DNA from 2 places in the Metabacillus sp. cB07 genome. Region 1 is predicted to be linked to the other one. Evidence: riboswitches for the same ligand, from Rfam matches in the RefSeq annotation. Region 1 holds a riboswitch; the other holds the start of a gene.
The links. A riboswitch is a leader RNA that binds a small molecule or an ion and turns the genes downstream of it on or off. The one in region 1 is predicted to bind S-adenosylmethionine.

Region 2: linked by a shared signal. The riboswitch ahead of JOJ89_RS04685 (MetQ/NlpA family ABC transporter substrate-binding protein) and the one ahead of JOJ89_RS18310 (alpha/beta hydrolase) in region 1 are both predicted to bind S-adenosylmethionine.

Annotation. Positions count from the first base shown of each region.
Region 1 covers NZ_CP069296.1:3,564,815-3,571,013, reverse strand. The annotation lists gene JOJ89_RS18325 (Ig-like domain-containing protein) at 1-265, opposite strand, end outside; gene JOJ89_RS18320 (YciI family protein) at 803-1,177, shown strand; gene JOJ89_RS18315 (AAA family ATPase) at 1,283-2,017, opposite strand; gene JOJ89_RS18310 (alpha/beta hydrolase) at 2,047-2,823, opposite strand; SAM riboswitch class I at 2,888-2,994, opposite strand; gene JOJ89_RS18305 (DUF4395 domain-containing protein) at 3,143-3,565, shown strand; SAM riboswitch class I at 3,631-3,736, shown strand; SAM riboswitch class I at 3,823-3,927, shown strand; gene JOJ89_RS18300 (methionine ABC transporter ATP-binding protein) at 4,015-5,046, shown strand; gene JOJ89_RS18295 (methionine ABC transporter permease) at 5,036-5,686, shown strand; gene JOJ89_RS18290 (MetQ/NlpA family ABC transporter substrate-binding protein) at 5,699-6,199, shown strand, end outside.
Region 2 covers NZ_CP069296.1:926,778-932,976, forward strand. The annotation lists gene JOJ89_RS04670 (phytoene desaturase family protein) at 1-531, shown strand, start outside; gene JOJ89_RS04675 (phytoene desaturase family protein) at 528-2,003, shown strand; gene JOJ89_RS04680 (phytoene/squalene synthase family protein) at 1,996-2,829, shown strand; SAM riboswitch class I at 2,975-3,081, shown strand; gene JOJ89_RS04685 (MetQ/NlpA family ABC transporter substrate-binding protein) at 3,150-3,965, shown strand; gene JOJ89_RS04690 (protein adenylyltransferase SelO) at 4,093-5,547, shown strand; gene JOJ89_RS04695 (phytoene desaturase family protein) at 5,608-6,199, opposite strand, start outside.

The sequences.
Region 1 (6,199 bases):
AAAGGGCAATATCATCTTTTACGTCATTGAACGCCGCCCCATTGTTGAAGGTTGGAAATTGAAATCCCGCACCGCCGTCAAATCCCACTTTAATAGAAGTATCACCGGCAGGAGTCATGGATGTAATAGTCTGCACAGCGGCAGTTCCGGCCTCATTTTTGCTTGGTCCTTCTGCTTGGCCTGTTAATAAACCTGCATTGAATATGAGCATTTGAATGGCCAGTAAAAGAATCAGGATCCTCTTTGCTTTAGGCTTTCTTGTCATGAATTCATCTCCTTATTTCATTTTTTCTTCGCGTGAAACGTTTTGAATCGTTGAATGTCATCTAGTCTTATAGAACTATAGCCTTCACCCCGCAGTTTGGTAACGCTTTCATTTGATTTGACCATTCTATCTTTAATTGCAGTCATTTGTTAGGAAGGAAATTTTGTATAGAGTGCAGATATTTTGTTTTCGGCTTGAAACATAACGTGATTTAAGAGATTCTGAGAAGATTCAGATGTTCTTTGTTTTATGGAAGGGTGAAAAGAGGGAAGTATGACCTAGGATTATTTGTAACATCCAGAGATTTGTGCATGCTTAAGCAGCAACGGTTCTAACTCTTTCTTTGTCTGTGAAGGAGAAGCTGTTTTTTTTCATTAGAGGAGAATGGAAGTTGAATATTGAAATGGTAGAGAAGGTTATAAAAAGTTTGATGTTTTGATAGCTTTAGGAGGTTTCCTTACACTTTCAGTCCAAGTCCATTTGTGGTCAACAGTTGTAGTTTTAGTTGGAAATTCGGGTGCTAAAGGAGAGAAAATCATGATATTTTTATGTATGGGCTATTTCAGCCCTGAAAAAATGAATGCACGGCCAAGAGAAGAAATCGAGGCGGTTATGAGTGAATGCCAGCCTGTTATTGAAAATTTTTATGAAAGCGGCAAGGTGCTTCTTGATGCAGGCCTTGAATCTGAAGTTAAGAGCCTGCGCCGCGTAAACGGACAGGTTCTTGTAACAGATGGTCCTTTTAAAGAAACGGAAGATCTGATCGGCAGTGTATTTGTTTTTGAAGCAGAAAGTATGGATGAAGCAATTAAAATGGCCTCTCTTCATCCAACGACGCAAATCAGCAAAGGGGAAGAATTCGGCTGGCGGATAGAAGTCCGTCCTGTTCATTTCTTTAAGAATGAAAAATGAGCTGCCTTGATAACGTGTAACTGGTGAACAGAATGGAGCTCCCACAGCTGGAACTCCAAACGATTAAGAGAAAGGGAACTCCAATTTCCGTGGAGCTCCCTTTCTTTATTCCTCCTTAAATAGCTCCTCCAAAAACCGCTCCCGGTTTTCCAGAAAGTATTTCGTAATTTGATAGTGATCCGTATCTTCGTACGTCCTTTTTGTAATTTGTTCATCGTCAAAGCTCAGAATGTCAGCATCCGGAAAGCCAAGCAGGATAGGGGAATGAGTGGCAATAATGAACTGAGTGTCTCCGTTTTTCGTCAAATCGTGAAGGACGCGGAGGAGGGTCAGCTGCCTTGACGGGGACAGGGCTGCCTCCGGCTCATCAAGCAGATAAATGGCTTTGCTGCCGAAGCGGTTCAGGAAAAGGGACAAAAACGACTCGCCGTGGGACTGTTCGTGCAGTGATTTTCCTCCGTATGCACCGAAGACATCTCCTGATAAAGGGTCTTCACTGAGTTCTTCAAGATGGGAGGCAAATTGGTAAAAGGATTCTGCTCTGAGAAAGAATCCATTCTTTACTTTAGGCATCCACCCGAGCCGAATATAATCGCCAAGGTCAGACTGCGAGCTCCTCGGATTGTAGAGATGGTGGCTTCCGCCTGCAGTGTTAAAGCCGCACTGATAGGCAATGGCCTCCATCAGAGTCGATTTGCCCGAGCCGTTCTCACCGACAAAAAAAGTAACAGGGCTGGTCAGTCTCAGTTCATCCATACCGGAAATGGCAGGGATGGAAAAGGGATATTTTTTAGAAGAGGGGATATTCTCTTTCAGCAGTTTGATTGATTTTAAGAACATGTACATCACCTGCCTACAGTTTAGCAGATTCAGACAGACAATTTATACTCCCGGCTGCAGCAAAGTTCAATATAGGCGGCTGTTTTTTCTGCAATGACGTCCTTATCAAAATCCATTGAGGCCACATGATAGGAATTCGTGAGGCTGACCATCTGTTTGAAAGGAGATGAGATGGCATGGAAAAGAACATCTGAGCTTGAGGCCGGAACAACATGGTCTTCTTCTGATTTGAAAATCAGGGTCGGACAGGTTACTTCAGACAGCACGGGCTTCGTTGTTTTAATGAGCGTCAGCAGGTTGTGGACGGCTTTAATCGGAACGGCTTCATACGTAATTTCTTCTATATCGTCCGCTTTGATATCCGGTTTTCCTTCTGGAATAAAACGGGGTTCGATCTCGTGCTGAAAAACCTCATAGCCCGGAACACTGAGTGCAGCATTGATGGTGATCAGGCCGTCAATATCCTGGTGTCTGCAGGCAAGGTGAGCCGCTAAAATTCCGCCCATGGACTGTCCTGCAACAAAGATTCTGCGGCACACTTTTTTAAGCTTTTTATAAGCTTCTTCGATATTTTGAATCCAGTCTGTAAAGCAGCAGTCTTCAAAGTCTAGGGGAGTGGTTCCGTGGCCTTTCAGGCGCGGGGCATAAACGGTATATCCCTTTGCGGCCAACAGTTTTCCGAGCTCGCCAACACTTTGGGGAGTACCGGCAAATCCGTGGCACAGAAGAATGCCGATCTCATTTCCTTTATGAAAAAAGCTTTCAGCTCCTGCAAGGACAGGCACATGTTTCGTCGTCATCATCATTTCCTCCCAATCAATTCTGAACTAAAAAACCCTCTCCTGCTTACAGCTGACAAGAGAGGGTTTGTCTTTATCGGCCAAAGCATCGTGCTTTGCTGGTTGGAGCACCTTTCCGGCGTGCGGCGGCTGCTGTGAAGTCATGGAGCCAGATCTCTCGTTCACTCTTGATAGATTATATTTAATTCTTATTGGTTTAGTTGGTTTTAACGATTTTATCATGATGGAGAGATAACTGTCAATCACTTCCTGAAGCAATCCTCTTCACAAAATTGGCTGCCTGGAGTAAAATACTTATATTCCAATCAGACAGGTGGGTTTTAGTGTGAAAACCATTCCAAAACCTTTAGTATTAGTTAATCAATGGGTGATTGTGCTATCCGCTGCAGTATTCTTGATCAGCGGCATGGGCGCTTTTTTACTGGTGCCTCTTACGGCCGGGATTATGGGACTGCTGTTTAAAGTAAACCCGATTATGAAAGCTGCCGGCACCTTTTTGAAAAAAGAGCCTTCAGCCTATATACAGGAAGATTTTGATCAGCAGCAGTTTAATCAGGTAATAGCAGTGATCTGCCTGAGCCTTGGATTTGCCGGATACATGCTTGACTGGACGGTGCTTGCCTATGCGGCGACTATCATGGTTGCCATTGCTGCATTTGCCGCGATTCTCGGGTTTTGCATCGGCTGCTTTATCCGTTTTCAGTGGCAGCAGTATAAATACCGCAGACTTTCTAAGCAGTCCAACTGATTTTTTAAAAAAGTGTTGACTTTCAGAAAATACCGGAGTAAAGTTAGACACATCGAAAATATTGCTTCTTATCACGAGAGGTGGAGGGATATGGCCCTTTGAAACCTCGGCAGCGGACTCTTTATGAGAACTGTGCCAACTCCAGCAGGCGTGCAGCCTGAGAGATGAGAAGAGCGAACGGTCTTTTTTTGCAGATCCAGCCTCTTCCTGTCTTTCAGGGAGAGGTTTTTATTTTTCTTTAAAACTAAATCATGATTTTCTTATCCAGAGAAGCGGAGGGACTGGCCCCATGATGCTTCGGCAGCGGACTTTTGAAAAAGTACTGTGCCAATTCCAGCAGGCGATAGCCTGGGAGATGAGAAGAGAACCGGTGATTTCTTATGCCATGCCCTCTTCTTGTCGGATAGAAGAGGGTTTTTTTATTGCAAAAATACAGGGAGGTTACATAAATGATTGAATTTAAAGGCGTCACAAAGGTATACGGGAGCGGCGGCAATGAAGTGAAAGCTCTTGACGGCATTGATCTGGAAGTGAAAAAAGGGGAAATATGCGGAGTCATCGGTTTTAGCGGAGCCGGAAAAAGCACCCTGATCCGCACAGTGAATCTGCTCGAGCGTCCAACAGCAGGGCAGATCATCGTGGATGGTCTCGACTTAACGGCGCTTTCCAAAAAGGATGTGCGCGGAGTCAAACGGAAAATCGGCATGGTGTTTCAGCACTTTAATCTGCTTAATTCAAAGACAGTCTATGCAAATGTGGCGATGCCGCTGCTTCTCTCAAAGGCCTCGCCGAAAGTTATTAAGGAGCGGGTTGCTGAGCTGCTCTCGTTTGTAGGACTTGAGGACAAAGCGAACCAGTACCCTGATCAGTTATCAGGCGGCCAGAAACAGCGCGTCGGAATTGCGAGGGCTCTTGCTACCCAGCCATCTATTCTTCTGTGCGATGAAGCTACCTCGGCACTTGATCCTCAGACGACAGCTTCGATTCTAAAGCTATTGAAAAAAATCAACGAGGAATACAACATTACGATTCTCATGATCACGCATGAAATGTCAGTCATAAGAGAGGTTTGCGATACAGTAGCCGTGATTGAAGGCGGAAAAATCATTGAATCAGGTTCTGTGTTTGAAGTTTTCTCAAATCCGAAAACGAAGACTGCATCAAACTTTGTCAGCTCTGTTCTGAATGATTCGATTCCTGAATCGGTCCTGAAGCTTGTTCAGGAGGAAAACAGCCAGGCACAGATTTTCAAAATTAATTTTGTCGGCAAATCCTCAGGACAGCCGCTGCTGTCGCAGATTGCGAAACGATTTGACCTCCATATCAACGTGCTGTTCGGCAACATCACGGAGCTTCAGGGGATTCCATTTGGACATTTAATCGTTGAACTTCAGGGAACGGAAAGTGAAATAAAAAGAGCGCTTCTGGTGATGAACCAGGAGAACGTATCAGTGAAAGAGGTGAATGCACATGCTAGTTGATTCTCAGCAAATAATCGATGCTTTAGTCGAAACACTCGCAATGACCGGTTTTTCCCTGCTTTTCTCCACGTTGATCGGCCTTCCGCTCGGCGTGCTGCTGGTCATCACCCGAAAGGGACATCTATGGGAAAATGCCATTATTTTTAACATCCTGAACGGGATCGTGAATCTTTTCCGCTCTGTGCCGTTCATCATTTTGATGGTGGCGATTGTTCCGCTGACGAGATTGATTGTCGGAACCTCAATCGGAACAGCTGCAGCTGTTGTGCCGCTTGTCTTTTACGCAGGACCCTATATTGCCAGATTAATAGAGAACTCGCTGCTTGAAGTGGACCCGGGAGTCATTGAAGCGGCAGAAGCAATGGGTGCAACGCCAACCCAGATCATCTTTAAGTTTATTGTTCCTGAAGCATTAAGCTCACTTGTTTTGAGTCTGACGATTGCAACAGTGGGACTTGTCGGTGCATCTGCGATGGCAGGGGCTGTCGGCGGAGGCGGACTTGGAGATCTCGCGATTACATACGGCTACCAGCGCTTTGACACGGTTGTCATGATCATTACAGTGGCCATTCTTGTTGTCCTTGTTCAGGGACTTCAGACTTCAGGAAACATTTTATCGAAAAAAATCAGAAGACGATAGGAGAGAACAATGATGAAAAAATGGATCATTTTAACACTGATTGCAGCACTCGCCGCTTTTGCTGCGGGATGCGGAAATAAAACAGCTAGCGGAAAAGAAGAGGTGGATGTGAAAATCGGCGTCAGCGGATCTGATAACCGCATCTGGGATTTTGTTGCCAAGAAGGCAGAAAAAGAAGGCATCAACATTGAGATTGTCAGATTTTCAGATTATGTACAGCCGAATCTTGCGCTTTCAGAAGGCGAGCTGGATGCCAATGCGTTTCAAACGATTTCTTACTTTAATGCCTTCAAAAAAGAACACAATCTTGACCTGACTCCTATTGGAACAACGGTCATCGCACCTCTTGGCCTCTACTCGGATAAATACAAATCTGTTGAAGACATTCCGGAAGGCGGAAAAATTGCAGTTCCGAATGAAGCGACAAACATGGGAAGAGCGTTCCTTCTTCTTCAGGCAGCCGGTTTAATTGAACTTCCTGAAGATTTTGACGGAAACGGATCACTTGATAAA
Region 2 (6,199 bases), 1.5 Mb from region 1:
AAGAGAAACGTAGAGGAAATCACGAAAACCCTCAAGCTGTCAGGGGATCCGTCCATCTATATTCAGAATGCGGCTGCAACAGATGATACTCTGGCGCCTGAAGGCAAGTCTGCGCTTTACATACTTGCCCCGGTACCAAACAACTTCAGCAATATTGACTGGGAACAGCATCAGGAAGAGTTCCGGGAACTGGTGTTTGAGACAATTGAACGGAAAACGCAGTTTAAAAACTTGAGAAATCATATTGAAACGGAAAAAATCATTACGCCGAAGAACTGGGAAGAAGACATTCTTGTCTATAAAGGAGCAACCTTTAATTTAGGCCATCAGCTGACACAGATGATGGTGCTCAGACCCCATAACAAATTTGAAGAGCTGAACAACTGCTGGCTTGTCGGAGGAGGAACTCATCCGGGCAGCGGGCTTCCAACCATCCTAGAATCAGCAAGGATCACGACCAATGCCATATTGAACGAAACCAGTCATGCTGTACCAATCAAATCTGAAAAGAAATTGGGGAATGCACTATGAAAATTGCAATAGCGGGCGGCGGCATTGGCGGGCTTATTTCAGCTCTGATGCTCAGGAAAAAAGGATATGAGGTCAGTTTGTTTGAAAAGAGAGACAGACTTGGAGGAAGGCTTGCCTTTACAGAAGAGCAGGGGTACAGGATTGATGAGGGCCCGACAATTGTTCTTTTGCCGGAAATGCTCACATCCATTTTGAATGAAGCAGGAATTAGCCGTGATCAGTACGAATTAATCAATATCAATCCGCTTTATAAACTGCACTTTAAAGACGGGTCTTCGTACACGAAATATAATTCCATTGAACGGCAGATCCAGGAGATAAAGGAGAACTTTCCGGGAAATGAAGAGGGCTTCGTTCAGTTCATGAAAGACATGGAAATCCGCTTCAACCTTGGTAAGGACCAGTTTCTCGAGAAATCCTTTCACGATAAGCGAACGTTCTGGACGCGCAACAACCTGAAAACGCTCGTGCACCTGAAAGCTTATAAATCTGTAAACAACTCGTTAAAAGCCTATTTTCAGGATGAGAGAATCCGGCAGGCCTATTCCCTGCAGACACTTTATATCGGAGGCAATCCGCTTGATTCACCGGCCCTTTATTCGCTCATTTCATTCAGCGAGCATAAGCACGGCATTTATTATCTGAAAGGCGGCTATGCATCCCTAGTTACGGTTCTTGAAAACGCCCTTCTAAATTCTGGCGTAAAGGTGATGAAAAATGCTATTGTTGAAAGAGTAGTAACAAAGGGAGAGCAAGCAGCAGCTCTGATTGTAAACGGAGAAGAAGTCAAGGCGGATGCCTTTGTTTTAAACGGAGACTTTCCAGGCGCATCAAAGATGATTCCAAAGGAGTCAATGCCTGCAAGAAACTATACGGCGTCATCCAGCTGTGTTCTGCTTTACTTCGGACTGGACAAAGTCTACACGGATTCACCTGTGCATCAGTTTTTTATGGGCTCGAATTTTCAGCAGCATATGAAAGAAATCTTTGAAACGAAAGAAGTTCCGTCAGATCCTTCCATCTACGCATTTCATCCTTCTGTAATCGATTCCTCACTTGCACCCGAGGGACACGGCGTTTTATACGCACTTGTGCCGGTGCCATCAGGCAGCTCGATCAACTGGTGGGAACAGGAAGGTTTTGTTGAAAAGGTTATTGATCAGCTTGAAGAAAGAGGATTTCCCGGTCTCAGAAAGTCAATCCAGTGGAAAAAAGTCAGAACACCGGATGACAAAGAAATGGAAGGACTCTTTCAGGGAGGAAGCTTCGGCATCGCTCCGACTTTGTTCCAATCCGGCGTGTTCAGACCGCAGGTTAAACCATCCAAGCTCACAAACGTTTATGCAGCAGGAGCTTCGATCCACCCCGGAGGCGGGATCCCGATCGTTATGCAGGGGGCGAAGCTGATGGTTTCTGCCATCTTATCCGATCATCAAAACAAAGAGAGGGAAGGAGTGAGTCTGAGTGGTTGATTTAAAACAGGCCTATCAGCAATGTGAAGAAGTCATCCGGCATCATTCTAAAACTTTCTATAAAGCTTTTTCGCTTCTGCCTCCTAAAAAAAGAAAAGCAGTGTGGGCTGTATACGCCTTCTGCAGAATCGTCGATGACATCGTAGACGAGGGAGAGAGGCCAAGTGAAGAGTTAATGGAATTCACGGCTGAATTCGACTCTTTTCTAAGAGGGGATTACTCTAAAGATAATTTCATGTGGGTGGCCCTGCACGATACATTCACCAATTACGATATGGATGTGGAAGCCTTCCGGGACATGATTAAAGGCCAGGGAATGGATCTTGTCAAAATCCGCTATCAGTCTATGGAAGAAGTGCTTGATTATTCGTATCACGTTGCAAGCACAGTCGGCCTCATGCTTTTGCCGGTGCTTGCTCCGAAGAAGACAAACGTTCTTCGCGAAGGGGCTATCGCTCTTGGACTCGGCATGCAGCTGACGAACATCCTCAGGGATATCGGAGAAGATCTCGAACGCGGCCGCATTTACGTCCCTGAAGAGGTAATGGCAAAACATAAAATGACCGAATTTGATCTGCAGCAGCAGAAGGTAACCCCTGAATTTATCAGAGTGTGGGAGCATCTTGCCGCAGAAGCGGAAAAGCATTACGATACAGCGATGCTGACTATGCATGAATATCCTTTGCATTCCCGCGCACCTGTGAAAGCTGCCGGACACTTCTACCGTGCAATCCTTAATAAAATCCGCTTGAATGACTACAATGTGTTCGGTGAGCGGAATTTTGTGTCAAGTGAAGAAAAACATGCGATTCTTTCGCAAATCTGATTTTGAACACAGCTCAGCGCTGCACCGTCTTCATCGGGACGGTGCTTTTTGGCAGTCTGTTAATCTCACTATTTTGATTATTCTAAAATAATGATTGACAGAACCCATTACGCAGTATAAGATTACGTTATTCAATTTAATAGCTTGCTTATCAAGAGTGACTGAGGGAACAGGCCCTGCGACGTCCGGCAACCTCCTTAAATGGAACGGTGCTAAATCCTGCAGAATGTCCTTCATTCTGAAAGATAAGTCGTCATACATACGATTCCTCTTTCTGAATGAAGGAGGAATTTTTTTATTCAATCTAGGGGGAAAAAGACATGAAGAAAATGGTGTTGGCATTATTAGTAGCAGGAGCGGGAATCCTGTCTGCGTGCGGCGCAGAAGAAACAAACGGAGAGAAAAAAGAAATTAAAATCGGCGCATCAGCCGGTCCCTACACAGATATGGTGGAACTGGCTATTAAACCCGGTCTTGAAAAAAAGGGATATGAAGTTGAGGTTGTTCAGTTCAACGATTATATTCAGCCCAATAATGCCCTGGGCAATGATGAACTCGATGCCAACCTGTTTCAGCACAAAATTTACATGGAAACATTTGCTGAGCAAAGCAAACTGGAACTTTCGGAAATTATCACAGTGCCGACGGCTCCAATGGGATTGTACTCAGACAAGGTAAAGAAGATTGATGAAGTCAAAGATGGCGCGTCAGTCGCTATTCCGAACGATCCGACGAATGCTGCCAGGGCGCTTCATATTCTGAAGGACGCAGGACTGATTCAGTTAAATGAAGAGGTCAGCCCGCTTCAAGTATCTGAAAAAGATGTGACAGAGAATCCTAAAAAACTGAAGTTCCTTCCGATTGAAGCTGCGCAGCTTCCAAGAGCTGTAGAAGATGCCGACCTATCTGCCGTGCCGGGGAACTTTGCCCTTGCGGCTAAAATGGACCTTGCGGATGCGGTGACTCTGGAGAATATGAATGACGTGCACCGCAATCGTGTTGTGATGAACACAAAAGACGCAGATTCTGAAATCGCCGAAGATATTAGAGCCGTTGTTGAATCAGACGAGTTTGAGAAAGCGATAGACAAAGATTTTAAAGGATTCGGAAAGCCTGAGTGGATGGAAGGGAAATAAATAGAGGAGAATGAAAACAGTCCGTTTTGGGCTGTTTTTTTGCGTCTTTCCTTGAGTATTTCTGCTTCCTCTGAAATAATTGGGTCATAACAAAAGATAACCAACTAAAGAAAGAAAAGGAGACAGGATGAAAAATTCAATCAGCGGATGGAACTTTGACAACAGCTATATGCGTCTTCCGTCACTCTTTTTTGCCAGTCAGAAACCGGCCCCGGCAAGTTCTCCTGAAATTGTGATATTTAATGAAAAACTGGCTGCTTCTCTCGGGCTCAATGCTGACACATTAAAAAAGGATGCGGCCGTTTTTGCAGGAAACCGGATTCCTGATGGTGCAGAGCCGCTTGCACAAGCATACGCAGGTCACCAATTCGGCCATTTTACAATGCTTGGCGACGGCCGTGCGATCCTGATTGGAGAACACCTGACGCCTGATGATAGAAGAATCGATATTCAGCTGAAGGGTGGAGGCAGAACGAAATTCTCCCGGGGAGGTGACGGCCGCGCTGCCCTTGGTCCGATGCTTCGGGAGTACATCATCAGTGAAGCCATGCACGGTCTTGGCATCCCGACGACACGGAGTCTTGCGGTGGTCACAACGGGAGACCCTGTCATCAGGGAATCGTTTTTGCCTGGTGCGGTTCTTACCCGGATCGCTTCTAGCCACATTAGGGTCGGCACCTTCCAGTATGCGGCTAACTGGGGAGGCGTAGAGGATTTGAAGGCCCTTGCCGACTATGCAATCAAGCGGCATGATCCGGAGATTGAAGAAAATGAACACGCCTATCTGTCTTTTTTAAAGAAAGTGATTGACCGGCAGGCTGAACTTATTGCGAAATGGCAGCTTGCAGGATTCATTCACGGTGTCATGAACACCGACAACATGACAATCAGCGGAGAAACCATCGATTACGGACCATGTGCCTTCATGGACGCATATAATCCTGAAACCGTGTTTAGCTCCATAGATGTAAACGGCCGCTATGCATACGGAAACCAGCCTTACATCGGCGGCTGGAATCTTGCAAGGCTGGCTGAATCGCTTTTGCCGCTGCTTCATGAGGATGAGGAAAAGGCGGTTGAGATTGCGCAGGATGCCCTCTCAGGGTACAGTGATTTGTATAAGCAGTACTGGCTTAATGGAATGAGGGACAAGTTGGGCTTGTTTCATCAGGAAGAAGAGGACGAGTCACTCGTTCAGAAATGGCTGAAGATGATGCAGAAGCATCGTGCGGATTACACAAATTCGTTCAGGTCGCTAACGACTGGATCATACGGGGACTCTGCCCTGTTTCAATCAGAGGAGTTTGGAAAGTGGAATCGTCTTTGGCAAGAGAGGCTGGGAAGGCAGCACCAATCAAAAGAGGATTCGCTGCAGTTGATGAAAAACAGCAACCCTGCCGTTATTGCCCGTAATCACCGGGTAGAAGAGGCCCTTGCAGCCGCGGCAGATGGAGATTACAGTGTGACTGAGAGGCTGCTGCGTGTATTGGAAAATCCTTATGCGTACTCCCCGGAACAGGAAGAATACTGCAAGCTTCCTCCAAATGACGATCAGCCTTACAGGACTTATTGCGGGACGTGAGATGATAAAGCGGTGACGAGCTAATAAAAAACTGTTTCCCGTATTCAGGGAAACAGTTTTTTAGCTTCTGTACCTTGAAGCAACAGCCTCTCCGACGTTCAATCCGCTCAGGGTTACCATGGGCGAACCTCCTCCGGGATGGGTGCTGCCGCCGACGAAGGATAGGTTGCGGATGTCTTTTGAAAAATTGGAAGGGCGGAGAAAGGCATCCATTTTTCTGTTGGCTGAAATACCGTAAAGAGCTCCGCGGTATGCTCCAAACGTGTCTGCGATTTCAAGGGGAGTTATGACCCTTTCACAGGCTAGTTGACTCCTGATCTCGAGTCCTTTTGCCTCCAGAATACCATAAATCCGTTCCTTGTAGGCTTCTGCATCGGCAGCAAGCTCGCCCTCTCTTGTAAGAGCGGGGGCATTGACCAAGATGAACAAATTATCTCCTGACGGGGATACGCTTTTGTCCGTATACGAGGAATTGCTGATATAGATGGTCGGTTCGCTGCTGTAGCGATGCTCAGAAAACAGATCACTAAATTCCTCTTTATAATCCTTGGAGAAATAGACATTATGGTGCAGGAGCTCCCCATGTCTTTTTTTCAGGCCGGCCAAAATGACAAATGCAGAGATGGACGGCTGGTAGCTGTCGCGCTTTGAA